DNA from 2 places in the Sinobaca sp. SA16-1 genome. Region 2 is predicted to be linked to the other one. Evidence: a T-box and tRNA genes for the amino acid it is inferred to sense, from the RefSeq annotation. Region 2 holds a T-box; the other holds one or more tRNA genes.
The links. A T-box is a leader RNA that pairs with one kind of tRNA and senses whether it is charged. The one in region 2 lies ahead of tyrS (tyrosine--tRNA ligase), so its partner is inferred to be a tRNA-Tyr.

Region 1: it has a tRNA-Tyr gene. The T-box ahead of tyrS (tyrosine--tRNA ligase) is inferred to sense a tRNA for this amino acid. The anticodon was not compared.

The regions. Positions count from the first base shown of each region.
Region 1 is NZ_JCAKFL010000004.1:390,151-397,631, forward strand. It holds gene cdaA (diadenylate cyclase CdaA) at 1-523, opposite strand, end outside; gene AC5W2J_RS13725 (zf-HC2 domain-containing protein) at 700-1,329, opposite strand; gene sigW (RNA polymerase sigma factor SigW) at 1,346-1,912, opposite strand; tRNA gene AC5W2J_RS13735 (tRNA-Ala) at 2,153-2,228, opposite strand; tRNA gene AC5W2J_RS13740 (tRNA-Gly) at 2,246-2,319, opposite strand; gene AC5W2J_RS13745 (NarK family nitrate/nitrite MFS transporter) at 2,453-3,970, opposite strand; tRNA gene AC5W2J_RS13750 (tRNA-Lys) at 4,204-4,279, opposite strand; tRNA gene AC5W2J_RS13755 (tRNA-Tyr) at 4,294-4,379, opposite strand; tRNA gene AC5W2J_RS13760 (tRNA-Glu) at 4,428-4,502, opposite strand; gene AC5W2J_RS13765 (D-alanine--D-alanine ligase family protein) at 4,637-5,851, opposite strand; gene AC5W2J_RS13770 (UDP-N-acetylmuramoyl-tripeptide--D-alanyl-D-alanine ligase) at 5,872-7,458, opposite strand; gene AC5W2J_RS13775 (alpha/beta fold hydrolase) at 7,451-7,481, opposite strand, start outside.
Region 2 is NZ_JCAKFL010000003.1:114,684-122,164, forward strand. It holds gene AC5W2J_RS08585 (transglycosylase domain-containing protein) at 1-2,641, opposite strand, end outside; T-box leader at 2,769-2,970, shown strand; gene tyrS (tyrosine--tRNA ligase) at 3,047-4,321, shown strand; gene AC5W2J_RS08595 (hypothetical protein) at 4,404-4,604, opposite strand; gene rpsD (30S ribosomal protein S4) at 4,646-5,248, opposite strand; gene AC5W2J_RS08605 (GAF domain-containing protein) at 5,495-5,953, opposite strand; gene hisJ (histidinol-phosphatase HisJ) at 5,968-6,786, opposite strand; gene AC5W2J_RS08615 (septation ring formation regulator EzrA) at 7,054-7,481, shown strand, end outside.

The DNA.
Region 1 (7,481 bases), on a different contig from region 2:
GCGCTCCATCGTGCAAAGGAGCATTCGGAATAAAAATATTAATGAGCAGTTCCGAGGTAACCGTGGCATTCATTGGAATGCCTGTTTCTACATAATCATTCATGCCCGTGCCTTTTTCAATGGATATCAACGCACCGATTCGGCGCTTGGACATATACCGTACAGATTTCGTGATCGCATCCACCGTTTTTCGTGAGCTCTCTTCTGTAGCCATTAAAGCACGTCCAAATAACCTGCCCCTTCCGAGCTGCTCAAGCGCTCTTCGAAGCTCCGGCTGAAAGATAATAATAATGGCCAGAAGCCCGTATGTAACGGCTTGGGACATAATCCACTGCAGTGTTCTCAGGCCAAATACACTGCTTAAAAACCATATAATAAGAATAAATAAGATCCCTTTAACGAGCTGAACTGCCCTTGTTCCCCGGATTACTGTAATCAGTTTATATACTACGTAGGCAACAAGCACAATGTCCACTACTGCGCCAAGGGTTCGCAACAGGTTAAAATCCTCTCCAAAAAACATGCGCTTTTCCTCCATTTTTGTCTAACGAAAAAAAGAAAACAACAGATTCATTATAGCACAAGTTCTCTATTGTTCTTCTTGAAAACGACAGTGGTCTTTTCTTTTCTGAAGTGTGTATAGACGTTCTTTGTTCCTTCTTTGTTTCACTGTCGATGAAAAAAATAGCACATGTGATTTTATTCTTCTGTATTCCAGGTAAATGCTTCCGTCGTGAATTTCTTGACGTAATACCACATCCACTCCAAAGCCTGGTCTACGTCTTCAATATCACCGGCTACCCGGCCGGCTGAAGCTAAATATGGTTCTCCGTTGATGACTGTAAGGTCCCCCTGTATTTCCCCATGCACTTCTACTTCACCATTGCGGACCATTAGATCCCCGTGAACAACTTCTCCTGCAGGCACAATCACTTTGCCGTTTTCATAATCAATTTCTACATTTTCTCCTCCGGCTACTGCGATCTGGCCGCCGCTTTGGTCATTCCAGATAGACATCATGCTTGATGACATTAACAGCAGAAAAATAGCCGCTGCTGCCAATACCGGATGTTTCCTGCCCCACTTTTTCCAGCCGGGCTTCTTTTTTCTGGAAGGAAGGTTCTGCATGATCTGGTCTGTCATGCGGATGGGCGCCTCTATATGGGACGTACTCTGGACAAACATGACGGTTCTGTTTAACTCACGGTAGTGCGCCGCGCAGTCCGGACATTTCTCAAAATGGGCAAAAAGTTCTTTTCGTTCGACGGCATTTAGTTCTCCATCTACATACTGATCGATTCGTTTTTCTTCTTTTTTCTGGCAGGCCATGACAGTCCCTCCCCTCTTAAATATTTCTAAGCCGCTTACGCAGCGCTTCTCTTCCACGATGAATATGGGTTTTTACTGTATTATCCGGAAGATCGAGAATATCGCCGATTTCTTTTATCGATAAATCTTCAATATATCGAAGAATAATAGCAGACCGGTATTTAGGAGGGAGCTTTGCAATTTCGGTCTGCACCCATTCCTGCATTTCAAAGGCTACTACCTGCTCTTCCGGCAGCAGGTCTTCTGAAGACAGCTGGGAATAGCCGCTCAGCCCTTCGGTTCCCTGGATTTCCGCATCAAGGGAATAATCCGGTTTTCTCTTGCGGAGCCGGTCGATGCAGAGATTGGTGGTGATTCGAAACAGCCATGTGGAAAACTTTCTGGATTCATCATAGCTTTCCAAATTGGCATAAGCCCGGAGAAATGCTTCCTGCGCAACGTCCTGAGCCTCATAAGCGTTTCCGGTCATCCGGTATGCGATTTGGTACACCTTATCTTTATACAGGTCCACAAGCTCTGCAAAAGCATCCTGATCGTCTTCTTTTTTTATCGCTTTAATCAGACGTTTGACAACCGCATCCATCTCGTATGACCTCCACCCTTTCCGGGTCTCTTAATTACGCAGAATAAACCCTTTCGTTTCAAAACAAATATATGTATAGTTCGTTTCCGTTGATTTCAAAGAGGAATGGATTTCTATTCCAATTAAGCACAATTTATTGTACCACGGTTCTTCTGTTTCGGATATTGACGACTATTTTAACAAATGGACGCACAAAAAAAGCCGCCGGCTTACAGCCGACAGCTTTGTATTTTATAGAAATGGTGGAGCCTAGCGGGATCGAACCGCTGACCTCCTGCGTGCAAGGCAGGCGCTCTCCCAGCTGAGCTAAGGCCCCTTCTATCATAGTATGTATGGAGCGGGTGATGGGAATCGAACCCACATCATCAGCTTGGAAGGCTGAGGTTTTACCACTAAACTACACCCGCATGAACATTCCCTTTTTTCTAGGACATGTTCCACTATACCATTCATATTTTTTGCCGTCAACAAAGCTTTTGCTTTCAAGCCGATTCACCAAAAAAGCTCCGGCAGAGGCCGAAGCTTTAGGCGTCCTGTATTTTACCGCTTGTGGGCGGCTACTTCTTGTTCAGCTATCTTCTCATCTGATTCCCTTGCGAGGGCAAGATCGTCTTCAGAGTAGTAGTAATCCTCGCTGAAAGAATTCTGTGGTTCTTCCAGTGTGAAATAACAGATCACAAAGCTGACGAACGCTCCCCCTGCCAGTATAAAGAAAAACTGCTGGGGCGTAACGAACGTATAAAGCGTTAAGTACACAGCAGCTCCGACATTTCCGTAAGCACCTGTCATACCGGCTACCTGACCGGTAATGCGTTTTTTAACCATCGGCACCATCGCAAACGTGGCTCCTTCCGCTCCCTGTACAAACATGGAAGTAAAGATAGTCACCAGTACAGCTAAGTACAGCGGCCAATCGGAATTGATCATTCCCATCCCAATCAGGCCAAAGGAGATACCAAACATATAAATCAGCATAATTTTCCGGCGGCTTCCCATTCTATCAGAAAGAACGCCCCCAAGCGGCCGGGCCAGCAGATTAATAAACGCAAACGATGCAGCTATCAGCCCCGCATTGGCAGGAGAAAGCGAGAAGGTAAGCTGGAAAAACATCGGCAGCATCGCTACAATGGCAAGTTCGGCTCCAAAATTCGCAAAATACGTACTATTCAACGCCCCTACCGTTTTAAAGTTATAACGATCGTCTTCCGGAACCCCTTTTTTCAAAATGGGCAGATTCACTTTTAAAATATTGTATACCTGATAAATAACAACAACAACAATAAGCGACCATATTGTATACAACGCCGGTTCAGACACAAATCCGAGCTGTTCAATTCTCCATACGCTGAGAGCTAATGCTCCGCCGAGGGGAAGCGTCCAGAAAATGAGTTGGACCATATCCTTATAGCTGCTTACTTCCATGGCGCTTGCTTTCTTCGGCTTGATCATTGCCCGCCCGTCCGGTGTATCTTTGACGTTAAAGTAGAAGATAAAACCATATACAAACGTAACGACTCCGGTAAACGCTACCGCATATCTCCAGCCCTGGTCTCCTCCAAAAAGAGTCAGCGCGAGCCAAGGAAGAAGCATCGCAGCGGCCGCGGAGCCGAAGTTCCCCCACCCGCCGTATATACCCTCTGCAAAGCCGACATGCTTAGGCGGAAACCATTCGGATACCATCCGGATACCAACAACAAAGCTTGCGCCGATGCTTCCAAGCAGCAACCTCGAAATCATCAGCTGCATCCAGGTGTCTCCAAATGCAAATATAAAAGTAGGAAAAGACATAAGTACCAATAAAGAAGAATAAACGATACGCGGTCCAAAGCGGTCCAGTAAACTCCCTATTACAATTCGGGCCGGAATTGTCAGCGCTACGTTAATAATGCCTAGTGCTGCTATATGCTGAGTAGTCAGCCAGCCCATATCATCCATCATAGTTGTAGCAAGCGGCGCCATATTATACCAGGCGAAAAAAGAAACAAAAAAAGCAAACCAGCAGAAATGCAGAATTTTAATACGTTCATCTTTAAATTTAAAAATGTCTTTAACTCTCATGCTACGCCCCACCTCATATATTCAAAGTAAATTCTTTCATCAAGGTAGCATGAATTTTCTTTCCCGCTTTGCTTTTCGGAAGATAATATAACGAGCTATTTAAAATTATGTATTTTATATGCATATTATTAGAGATATTTTCCTTTTTTTTACTTTTTATCCTCTATTTTAAATTCTATTTTCTTCTCTTAAAACACAAAAAAAACCATGACTTTATTGTCATGATTGAAAAATGGTGAGCCATGGAGGATTCGAACCTCCGACCCTCTGATTAAAAGTCAGATGCTCTACCAACTGAGCTAATGGCTCGTTCTATTTTTAAATGGTGGAGGGGGACGGACTCGAACCGCCGAACCCAGAGGGAGCAGATTTACAGTCTGCCGCGTTTGGCCAACTTCGCTACCCCTCCAAAAACAAACTTTCCACATTGATCTGCTTGGTATAAACAAAAAAATAATGGTGACCCGTACGGGATTCGAACCCGTGATACCGCCGTGAAAGGGCGGTGTCTTAACCACTTGACCAACGGGCCGTACAAACAAAGACAGATGAATTCCTTACTGCCAAATGATATTATACCCCATGAAATTATAGGATGCAATCTTTTTATTGCAGAAAAAGAAAAAAGAACCGGAGACATTTCTCCGATTCTTACTGTTTTTCCAACTAGCTGCGGGATGCTGTTTTAGCTCCGCTTTTTCCACCTTTGAGCCCGCCCGCGCTCTGGGTGGAAAATAAGTTTGAGTCAATCGAGAACGTAAGTTTTTCGCGTTCTCTTCTACGCTTCAATGCCATTTGAATCAGCTGATGCGTCAAGCTTGTATAATCTTTGCCCGCTGGGTCCCAAAGATAAAAGGAAAGGGAGCCCGGGATTGTATTAATTTCGTTTACATAGATCATATCAGTTGCCTGGTCGATCATAAAATCAATACGTGAGACGCCGCTGCATCCAAGTGACTGGAACGTATCTTTTGCCAGGTGCTGAATATCTTCTGTCTGCTCTTCATCCAAGGGCGCTGGAATGACACGGTCTGTACTTTCCATACCTTTTGCACCGTCGCCGCCTTTGCCGCCGCCCTGATACTTATCCTGATAGCTTAGAATGTCTTCTGTTTTCAATACTTCTTCCAATACGGAAGCTTCTACTTCTTCGTAGTCGCCTACAACTGAACAGTTAATTTCCTTCATATCTTCAACCATGTGCTCTACAAGAATTTTGCTGGCAAATTCCATCGCTTCTTCCACCGCACTTCTTAGTTCATCGCGGTCTCCGGCTTTGCTGATGCCTACGCTTGATCCAAGATTAGCCGGCTTCACAATTACCGGATACTCCAGCGTTTCTTCTACTAACGCGGTAATTCCTTCCGGATTGTCGGACCAGTGCGTACCGTAAAACCAAATGTCATCAAGAACCGGAATCTGTGCATCACGGAGCACCTGCTTCATGATCACTTTATCCATACCGACAGCAGAGGACATAACGTCACACCCTACATAAGGGATATCCATTAGTTCAAAGAATCCCTGCAGCACGCCGTCTTCTCCAAACGTACCGTGAACAATAGGGAAAGCCACGTCAATTTCCGCGACAACACGCTTCCCGAATTTAGGAACAGGTTTTTTCTGCAGCACTACGCCGCCGTCATCCCCGCCCGTAACAGTAATTTTCTGCAGCTTTTCAAACAGCTGGTTAAGGTCTTTATAGTTTTCAATGTCGCGGAGGTCTTCTCCTGTATACCACTGGCGGTTTTTTGCAATATAAACAGGTACTGCTTCGTATAATTTTTCATCAAGGGCATGCATTGCCTGTACCGCTGAAATAACCGATACCTCGTGCTCTACAGATATTCCTCCGAAAAAAACACCAACTCTAGTTCTCATAGGTAAGTCCCTCGCATTCTCTACTCATTAAATGTGTCCGGCAGATCGTTTTCCAATAACACAATGGATTTTTGGACAGCTTTCTCGTGCATTTTATTTAAGGCATCCTGCAGGTCAGCGGCTACGTAGTACTTCTCTTCCGGAAATTCTTTTTCCAGAAGGCCGTCCTGCATAGGCTTTGTCTGCTTTTTCCCTACTAAAATAATAAAATCGCACACATCCGCCGCATACTCGGCAAATGCTTTATTCAGGTCGTACTCTTTATCTCCGAGTTCAATCATTCCCGGAGTAATCAGCATCTTGTATTCCGGCATCTGGCCAAGCACTTCAAGTGCCATCCTTGACCCTACCGGATTGGAGTTAAAGGCGTCATCAATAATCGTAATGTTCCCCTGCGGCTTCTTGAGCTCCAGGCGGTGTTCCACCGGCTGGAGCTTTTTCACGGCACGTGCCATTTTCTCTAACGGAATACCTTTTTCCGAACCAATAGCTACTGCCGCCAGGATATTGTAAATGTTATGACGACCAAGCAGCTTTGTCTCTACATCCACGGAGCTGCCATCATATTTCATAATAGTAAAAGTGGACCCTTTAGAAGAAAACGCAATATTATCTGCACGGAAGTGAAGATCTTCCGCATCGATTCCATAATACATCGTGCGTACCTGGTTGCGCTGCTCATAGGACATGATATTTTCATCGTCTTTGTTTAAAAACGCGGTGCCGTCATTTGGCAGGCTTTCCACAATTTCAAACTTCGTTTTCTTAATGGTATCAAGCGTCTTAAATGTCTCCAGATGCTGTTCACCGATAGCTGTAATAATACCGTATTTCTGGTGGACCAGGTCACAGACGCCTTGAATGTCATGTTCTTGTTTGGCACCCATTTCCGCTATGAAAATTTCATGGTACGGCTTGAGCATATTACGGATAGTCAATGTGATACCCATTCTTGTATTGTAGCTCTCCGGTGTCATCAGAACATTAAACTGAGAGGAAAGAACGGCTTCCAACACATGCTTTGTGCTTGTTTTGCCGTAACTTCCCGTTACTCCGACGGTTTCCAGATTAGGCATGGACTTAATAATCCGTTCCGCATCATTAAAGAAATGCTGGTTAATCTGGCGTTCAATAGGCATATTGATTAAGTTTGCCATCATCACCATAAAGTACACGAAAATGTTTGTCAGAATGGCCAGGGCAATAAGCCAGAAATAAGAACCGTTAATACCGGCACTGAGCGACAGCCCGACGATAATAACCGCTGCGTACAATAACGTAACCGTAATAAACAGGCGCCGGACTCTTTTGGTTACGACCAGCTTCTTTTTCTCTGCTGTCTCCTGCATCATTAATACATTAACACCGTATACTATAATTCCAATGGCCAGCGCGAGCCAGACGTTTCCTGCAAATAATGGCAGCAGCGCGAGCAGCGGCCAAAAGCTTCTAATAGGAAACACGCGGTCCTGATGTTCTTTCATCCATTTCCAGATTCTTTCGTTTCTATAACTGTTCAGCTGGAGCATATGCGTGCTTCGCTTCACAAGACGCAGCGTATAATACCCCCAGGCAATAATAAACAGTAAAATAAGCAGACTAATCAAGGCTTGCCGCCTCCTTTTTTTCC
Region 2 (7,481 bases):
CTCTTCCACGGGTGTCGACAGCTCTGACTGTATAGGAGCCGGATCCAGGTGTGGCAGAGGTGTTGTCTTTTCCTACAATAGTATCTTCTACACTGCTGCCTTCATATACTCTGTATCCGACAATATCATCGTCTGGGTGTTCCGACCATGTAAGCTCAGTGCCGCTGCTTGATACGCCTGAAACAGCAGCAGGGGTTCTTTCGTTATCGGGAGCATCCCGGTCGACAGTAACATCACCAATGTCTCCTGGAAAATACTCTTCCGGATTATCAATGTCATCGAAATAATCTTCATTCAGAATAATTCCCGATAAAGTAAAATCGTCAGGAGTTTCTTCATAAGCAGTATAGGTGCTTTCATCAATTTCAACGAGCTCGCCTTCCTGAAGGCTGTCATCTTCTTCTGTTGGCACGAACTCTTCATTCATTAGATCTGTTACAGCAAGTCCGGCTTCTTCACACATAGGAGAGACAAGCAGGCCGGATAAACCGCAGATTTCCTGTTCCACAATGCCATCAGGCTCTTCAAACGTGCTGTCCGTATTAACAGCATCCGGATTGGCCTCGGTGGCGGCATTCATTAAATCAGCCCAAATATTCTGGGTACGCTCACTGTAGGAATACCCGTTGTATGAGTTTTCCAGCTGATTCTGCTGTTCACGGTTATCATAACCGAGCCAGAGTCCCATAGTGACTTCAGGATTCATACCTACAAACCAGGCATCTACCTGATCAGACGTTGTTCCTGTTTTTCCGGCCCAGTCGCCTTCTTCGTCCAAGTAAGAAGAAAGCTGGGCGGCTGTTCCGGGTGACTCAAGAACATCCCGAAGCATATCAACCATTAAATAGCTTGTCTGCGGGGAAAATATTTCGGTTTCTTCTGTTTCATGCTCGTAGGCGACTTCGCCATCGCTTTTCTTTTCAATGCGTTCTACCATATAGCTCTCATGGTACTGGCCTTCATTGGCAAATGTAGAAAAAGCGTTCGTGTTCTGCGAAACAGTTACCCCGTTCTCGAGTCCGCCCAATGCGGTTGATTCTACAGGTTCTTCCTCCGATAGTCTCGTGAAACCGAGGTTTTCTAAATGTTCTTTAGCTTCTTCCTGCTCGAGTTCCCAGAAGCTTCTTACTGCAGGAATGTTTTGAGAACGCTGCAGCGCCTCCCGTACCGGAATAAATCCTTCAAAGCCGCTGCCGGCATTATTAATTTCTGTTCCCGTCGTATAGTCTGTCGGCACATCGGCTACAGTAGAACCGGGATGCAGTTCTCCTTCGTCCATTAGAGGTCCATAGGAAAGGAGCGGTTTCATTGTGGAGCCATTCTGTCGGAACGTTTGTGTAGCGTGATTTAAGTTCTGTGTATCGTAATCTCTGCCGCCGACAAAACTGATGATGGCTCCGGTTTCGTTATTAATCATCATCGCACCGACTTCTTCCTGCTCTGTTATATCTCCATTGGTACGATCCGGACCAAACCAGGTGGAGCTTTCAATGGATTCCTGCATGTTGTCATAGATACTTTTGTCAATTGTAATATGAATGTCGTACCCGCCGATTGCCAGGTCTTCCCTGGCGTCTGTCGTGTACTGTTCAAGCGTCTGTTCACGCTCTTCTTCATCCATTGCGTTGAGGTTTACATCATCTTCTTCAAGCATTTGATCACGAAGAAGAGTAGAGGCTTCGCGCTGCACTTCACCCGTGATATAAGGATACTCATCTGTAACCGTATCACTCGGCTCTGCTAAATTTTCCTCGATGTCATAGGCCATCGCTTCTTCGTATTCTTCTTCTGTAATATAGCCTTTGTCATGCATGTCATTTAATACGCGGTCTTTGCGGTTAAGTCCTGCTTCGAATTCTTCTTTTACGGTTCCGTTATTTTCAAAGGGCGTATAACCATAAGGGTTTTGAGGCATGCCGGCAATAAAAGCTGCCTGGGCGATATTAAGCTCGGAAGCGTCTACTCCGAATACACCTTCCGCAGCAGACTGGGCGCCTGCAATATTTAAGCCGTTGGCATTCCGGCCAAATGGTACAAGGTTAAGATAGGCTTCCAGAATTTCATCTTTGTTCAAGTAGCCTTCCAGCCGAAGAGCCAGCAGAATCTCTTTAGCTTTTCTTTCGAAACTTACTTCATTTGTTAAAAGTTGATTTTTAATAACCTGCTGGGTTAGTGTACTTCCTCCGGTCTGGACACTTGCGTTGCTCATCTCCTGGTATGTAGCCCGGAACAAAGCAGTAGGAACGATACCATCATGTTCATAGAAGTTTTCATCTTCTGTAGCAATAATGGCATGGACCAGATTGTCGGAAATATCTTCAAGCGGCACCTGCTGTCTTTCAATATCTGCAGGGACGTTTCCCAACGATTCACCGCCGGCAAAATACATATCACTGGCCTGTTCGTAATCATAAATCTCTGCCCGCATTTCTTCTTCGTTCAGTGCTTCCTGATCATCTACGAGCGACACAAAAAAACCAGCGCCGACCGACCCGATAAAAAGGATAAAAGAAATAAAAACAATAACAGCAACCAGAACAATATTTATAATAATATTAGAACGGGAGTAGGATTCCTCTCCCAGCTGTTTTCCTCTAAACCAATCGACTCGTTTGTTAGCTTTGTATAAAAATTTTTTCATGCAGCGACCCCCTAAATTTCTAGCTCATTATAGCATATAAAAGACCCATATTTAAACTAAGGACAATCGGCAGTGAAGCTTGACATTGCCGGAAAAACCATGTTAAATAGTGATTATCATAAATAACAGAACAGCGCAGACGAAATGAAGTAGCTTTTTTTATCCCTGTCACAGAGAACCGGCGGCTGGTGGAAGCCGGTACATATAAAAAAGCGAATTACGTTATCCGAGCTTCTTTAGCAGATAAAGACGGCAGCCGCCGTTAACGGTTTGAGTGAAAGGCTTTGCTTTTAAAAAAGGGTGGTACCGCGGTAAACATCGTCCCTTTTATTAAAAGCGGGCTTTTTTTATTTGTCCGATGACGGCAGCCGCTGCGTTGGTGGTTAATTTAAAAGGAGAGACACAATGACTATTTTACAGGATCTGGAACAAAGAGGATTAGTGAATCAGGTAACCGACCGGGAAGGGCTGGAAGCTTTACTTAACAAAGAATCTATTACGCTTTATTGTGGATTTGACCCGACCGGCGACAGCCTTCATATCGGACATCTGCTTACAATTATTACGATGCGCCGGTTTCAGCTGGCCGGCCACAAGCCTCTCGCTTTAGTCGGCGGAGCTACGGGGTTTATTGGAGATCCCAGCGGAAAGAGTGTCGAACGGTCGCTGAACGAAGAAGACGTAGTAAAAATGTACAGTGAGAGAATCCGCAGTCAGCTGCAGAGGCACCTTGATTTCACAGGAGAGTACGGAGCAGAAATTGTTAACAATTTTGACTGGATCGGAGAAATGAGTGTTATTACATTTTTAAGAGACGTCGGAAAGCATTTTGGCGTGAATTATATGCTGTCCAAAGAATCGGTGGAATCCCGAATCAAAAACGGCATCTCTTTTACAGAATTCAGCTACCAGATTCTTCAGTCCCTCGATTACCTTCACCTGTTTAAAGAGAAAAACTGCCGTCTTCAGATCGGCGGCAGCGACCAGTGGGGCAATATAACGGCAGGGCTGGAGCTGATCCGCAGAAAAAGCGCAGATGAAGAGCAGAAAGCCGAAGCATTCGGCTTCACTATTCCTCTTGTCACAAAAGCGGACGGCACCAAATTTGGTAAAACTGAGGGTGGTGCGATTTGGCTCGATCCCTCTAAAACGACACCGTATGAGTTTTATCAGTTTTTAATAAACACCGATGACAGAGATGTAATCAAGTTTCTGCATTACTTTACATTCCTCCCGGCGGAAGAAATAAAGGAATACGAACAGAAAATGCAGCAAGCACCGGAAAAAAGAGAAGCCCAGCAGAAGCTGGCCGAAGAGCTTACGGCATTTGTTCATAGTAAAGAAGCAGTACAGCAGGCACAGAATATCTCGGCGGCCCTTTTTGGCGGGGGAGACGTGAAAAAGCTTTCGGCAGATGAAATTGCGCAGGGATTCAAAGACGTTCCCACCCATGAGGCAGGAACGAACGAAGAACCAGGCTTAATTGATACACTCGTGGAAGCAAAACTCTCTCCGTCGAAACGACAGGCGAGAGAAGATATTACAAACGGTGCCGTTTACATTAATGGGGAACGCTGCACCGATTTACAAAAGCAGCTGTCCAATGAAGACAAAATCGGTGGCAGGTACACTATTTTAAGAAGAGGCAAAAAGAAATACGCGCTCGTATCATTTAAATAGAGAAAAAAGGGCTGTCCCAAAAGTACATTAAAAAAATGAAACAGCTGTATCAGATCTAAAAAAAGATAAGGCTGGTGTTTATTCAGGCGGGAGCTTTCGGCAGGCCAATCTTCAGCGGTGGCTGGTCTGCCTGAGTCACCGCCTGGTCTTTTTTTATGGTTTTGTTTTCGAAAAAAATAACCATCGCTGCATTTAAAAACCCCTCGTATTCCTGTTGAAAGGAATACGAGGGGTTTCGTTTGTCTTCTCTTATTATTGGTAAAACGAAGACTGAAATCCACAATTTAAAATAAAAAAAAGCAGCCGGCCGGCTGCTTTTCTTTATTAACGGGAGTACCACTCAACGATAAGGGCTTCCGTGATTTCTGCAGGAAGTTCAGAACGCTCTGGGTAACGATCAAGCGAACCTTCCATTTTTTCTTCATCAAAGCTGACGAAGTCAGGCTTGTAGCTGTTTACATCCAAAGCTTCTTTGATAGAAGTAAGGTTGCGTGACTTTTCGCGAAGGCCAATAACCTGGCCTGGCTTTAAGCGGTAAGAAGGAATATCTACGCGCTTACCGTCAACAGTTACGTGACCGTGGGAAACGAGCTGGCGTGAACCACGGCGCGTACGGGCAAGACCGAGACGATACACGATGTTATCAAGGCGTGCTTCAAGAAGAACCATGAAGTTTTCGCCGTGAACACCCTGCATTTTGCCTGCGATTTCAAATGTGCGGTGGAACTGACGCTCATTTAAGCCGTACATGAAACGCAGCTTTTGCTTCTCTTGAAGCTGAAGGCCGTATTCAGTAAGCTTTTTGCGTTGTGTTGGGCCGTGCTCACCTGGTGCATAAGGTCTTTTTTCTAATTCTTTTCCTGTGCCGTTAAGAGAAATTCCATAACGACGTGACTTTTTCCAAGATGGTCCTGTATAACGTGACATACAAGTAATCTCCTTTATAATAAAATAGTTGAAAAAAGAGCAACGTTGGTAATCTCCCGCTATGCCCATTTTATTTTCACGTATCTTCACCTCGACAGCTGGAGGGTACGCAATACACCTTATACTCCTGCGAGTATAGGAATAAAATGAAGAAAGATCGAACATGGCAGGCTTACCCTGGCTGTCTTTTTGCACAAAGATCATTATATCCTTTTAAAGCTGTCAAGTCAATAGAAGTAAAGCGTATTAAATATGCTTTAAAAGAACAGCGGCGAATTCTTCCAAAATCTCCTGGTCTTCTTCTGAAAAGCGGTTTTGTTCCGGGCTGTCAACGTCCAGGACGCCAAGAAGCACGCCCTCTTTAACAAGCGGAACGACAATTTCAGAAGCGGAGGCACTGTCGCAGGCGATGTGGCCCGGGAAAGCATGAACATCTGCGATCCGCTGGGTTTCAAGAGTCCCGGCGGCGGTTCCGCATACGCCTTTTCCCATAGAAATGCGGACACAGGCCGGCAGCCCTTGAAAAGGGCCTAAAATAAGTTCATCTTCCTTTGGGGAATATAAATAAAATCCGGCCCAGTTTACCGAAGAAAAATGCTGGTACAAAAGAGCAGAAGCATTGGCCAGGTTGGCGGTTTGATCGGCTTCTCCTTCTAAAAGGGAGTCAAGCTGTTTGTTAATAAGGTGCAACGGGGAAGTCTGCATCGTACATATCTCCTTTAATTATCATTAAATAGTGTAAGGGGGTAAAGTTCCTTAACGCCCTGGAATAACTCGGCAGGCTGATGGGCATCCGACCCGTATACGAGAGGAATGTGCCGGCTCAGCGCTTCTTTGATGATCCATTCCGGTGGATACGGCTCCCGGCAGAGAGGTTTAGCGGTGCCCGCGCCGTTATAATCAAGCTCCATATTGTGCTTTTTAACAGCATGCAGAATCTGATGCACTAAATCGGTCGGATAGTGTTTTACCGGGAATTTACGCTGGAATTTGTGGACGAGCGTCATATGACCCAGGCGTCCGGGTTTGAACGGGCCGAGGCCGGCCTTCACAGACAGCAGAACCGTTTGAAAGTACAAACGGGCTACAGCATCCACTGACCCTGTCCGGCTTACTAACGAAGCAAAGAAATCAGGGCTGTAATCCATGCATGTGTATTCTCCATCAGCTAACAGAAAATGAGTGGAAAGAATGCTGTCATCCAGGTAAGGGCCGTATGTATCAAGAAACTTTTCTGTTTCTTTTTCATACCGTTCAATAAAATCAACTTCGAGACCGGTTAAAATCGTAATATCGTTTTTATACGTTTTTTTGACGCTTTCCAGCTTCAGCAGATAGGCTTCCAGATTACCCATGGACATTGCGCTGTCTTTATCCGGGACGGTATCCGTAAACCCTTCCGGGAGCGGGGCGTGTTCGGCGAAAGTTAAAGTGGTGATGCCGCCGGCTGCCGCTTTTTCAATATATTCTTCCAGGGGACGGGATGTACCGTGGGGGCAATAGGGTGTGTGGACATGTCCATCGCGCTTTGGACTCATAAGACTTCATCCTTCCCGGATTTTTAATATTGGATAATATTTCTGAAATATTTATGTAACCAACTCTCACACGAGAGCCTTTACATGTTATCATAAAGTCATTGATTAAAAAAATAAACAAACCATGAATACACGTTTGGTAATAGAAGCTGATGTTCTTTGAGAGAGAAAAAAACAGCCGCTTCCGGATTTACTCGTGTATACATATAAAGGAACAAGCAAGGCCGCACGAAAAATATATTTCAAACATATGTTGTTGAAACTGGAGTGAAAAATGCAATGGAGTTTATCCTTTTAGCTATTTTGGTAATAGTAGTAGCTGTTGTTATTTATGGAACCTTATCAAGAAGAAAAATATACAAAGATGTAGACAGGCTGGAAAACTGGAAAATCGAACTGGGAAGCCGTCCGGTTGCGGAAGAAATTGCCAAAGTAAAAGGATTGAAAATTTCCGGGGAAACGGAAGAGAAATTCGAGCTTTGGCGTAAAGATTGGGACGATATTGTCGGCGTACATATCCCTGATATTGAAAAAGCTCTTTACGATATTGAAGAACAGGCAAATAAATATCGTTTTGGAAAAGCCAGAGACCTGGTTCATGCGGTAGAAAATCAGCTTCAGGATATAGAAGCGCAGATCGAAGCCATTTTTAAAGAAGTGGACGAGCTGGTTCACAGTGAAAAAGAAAATGAGGC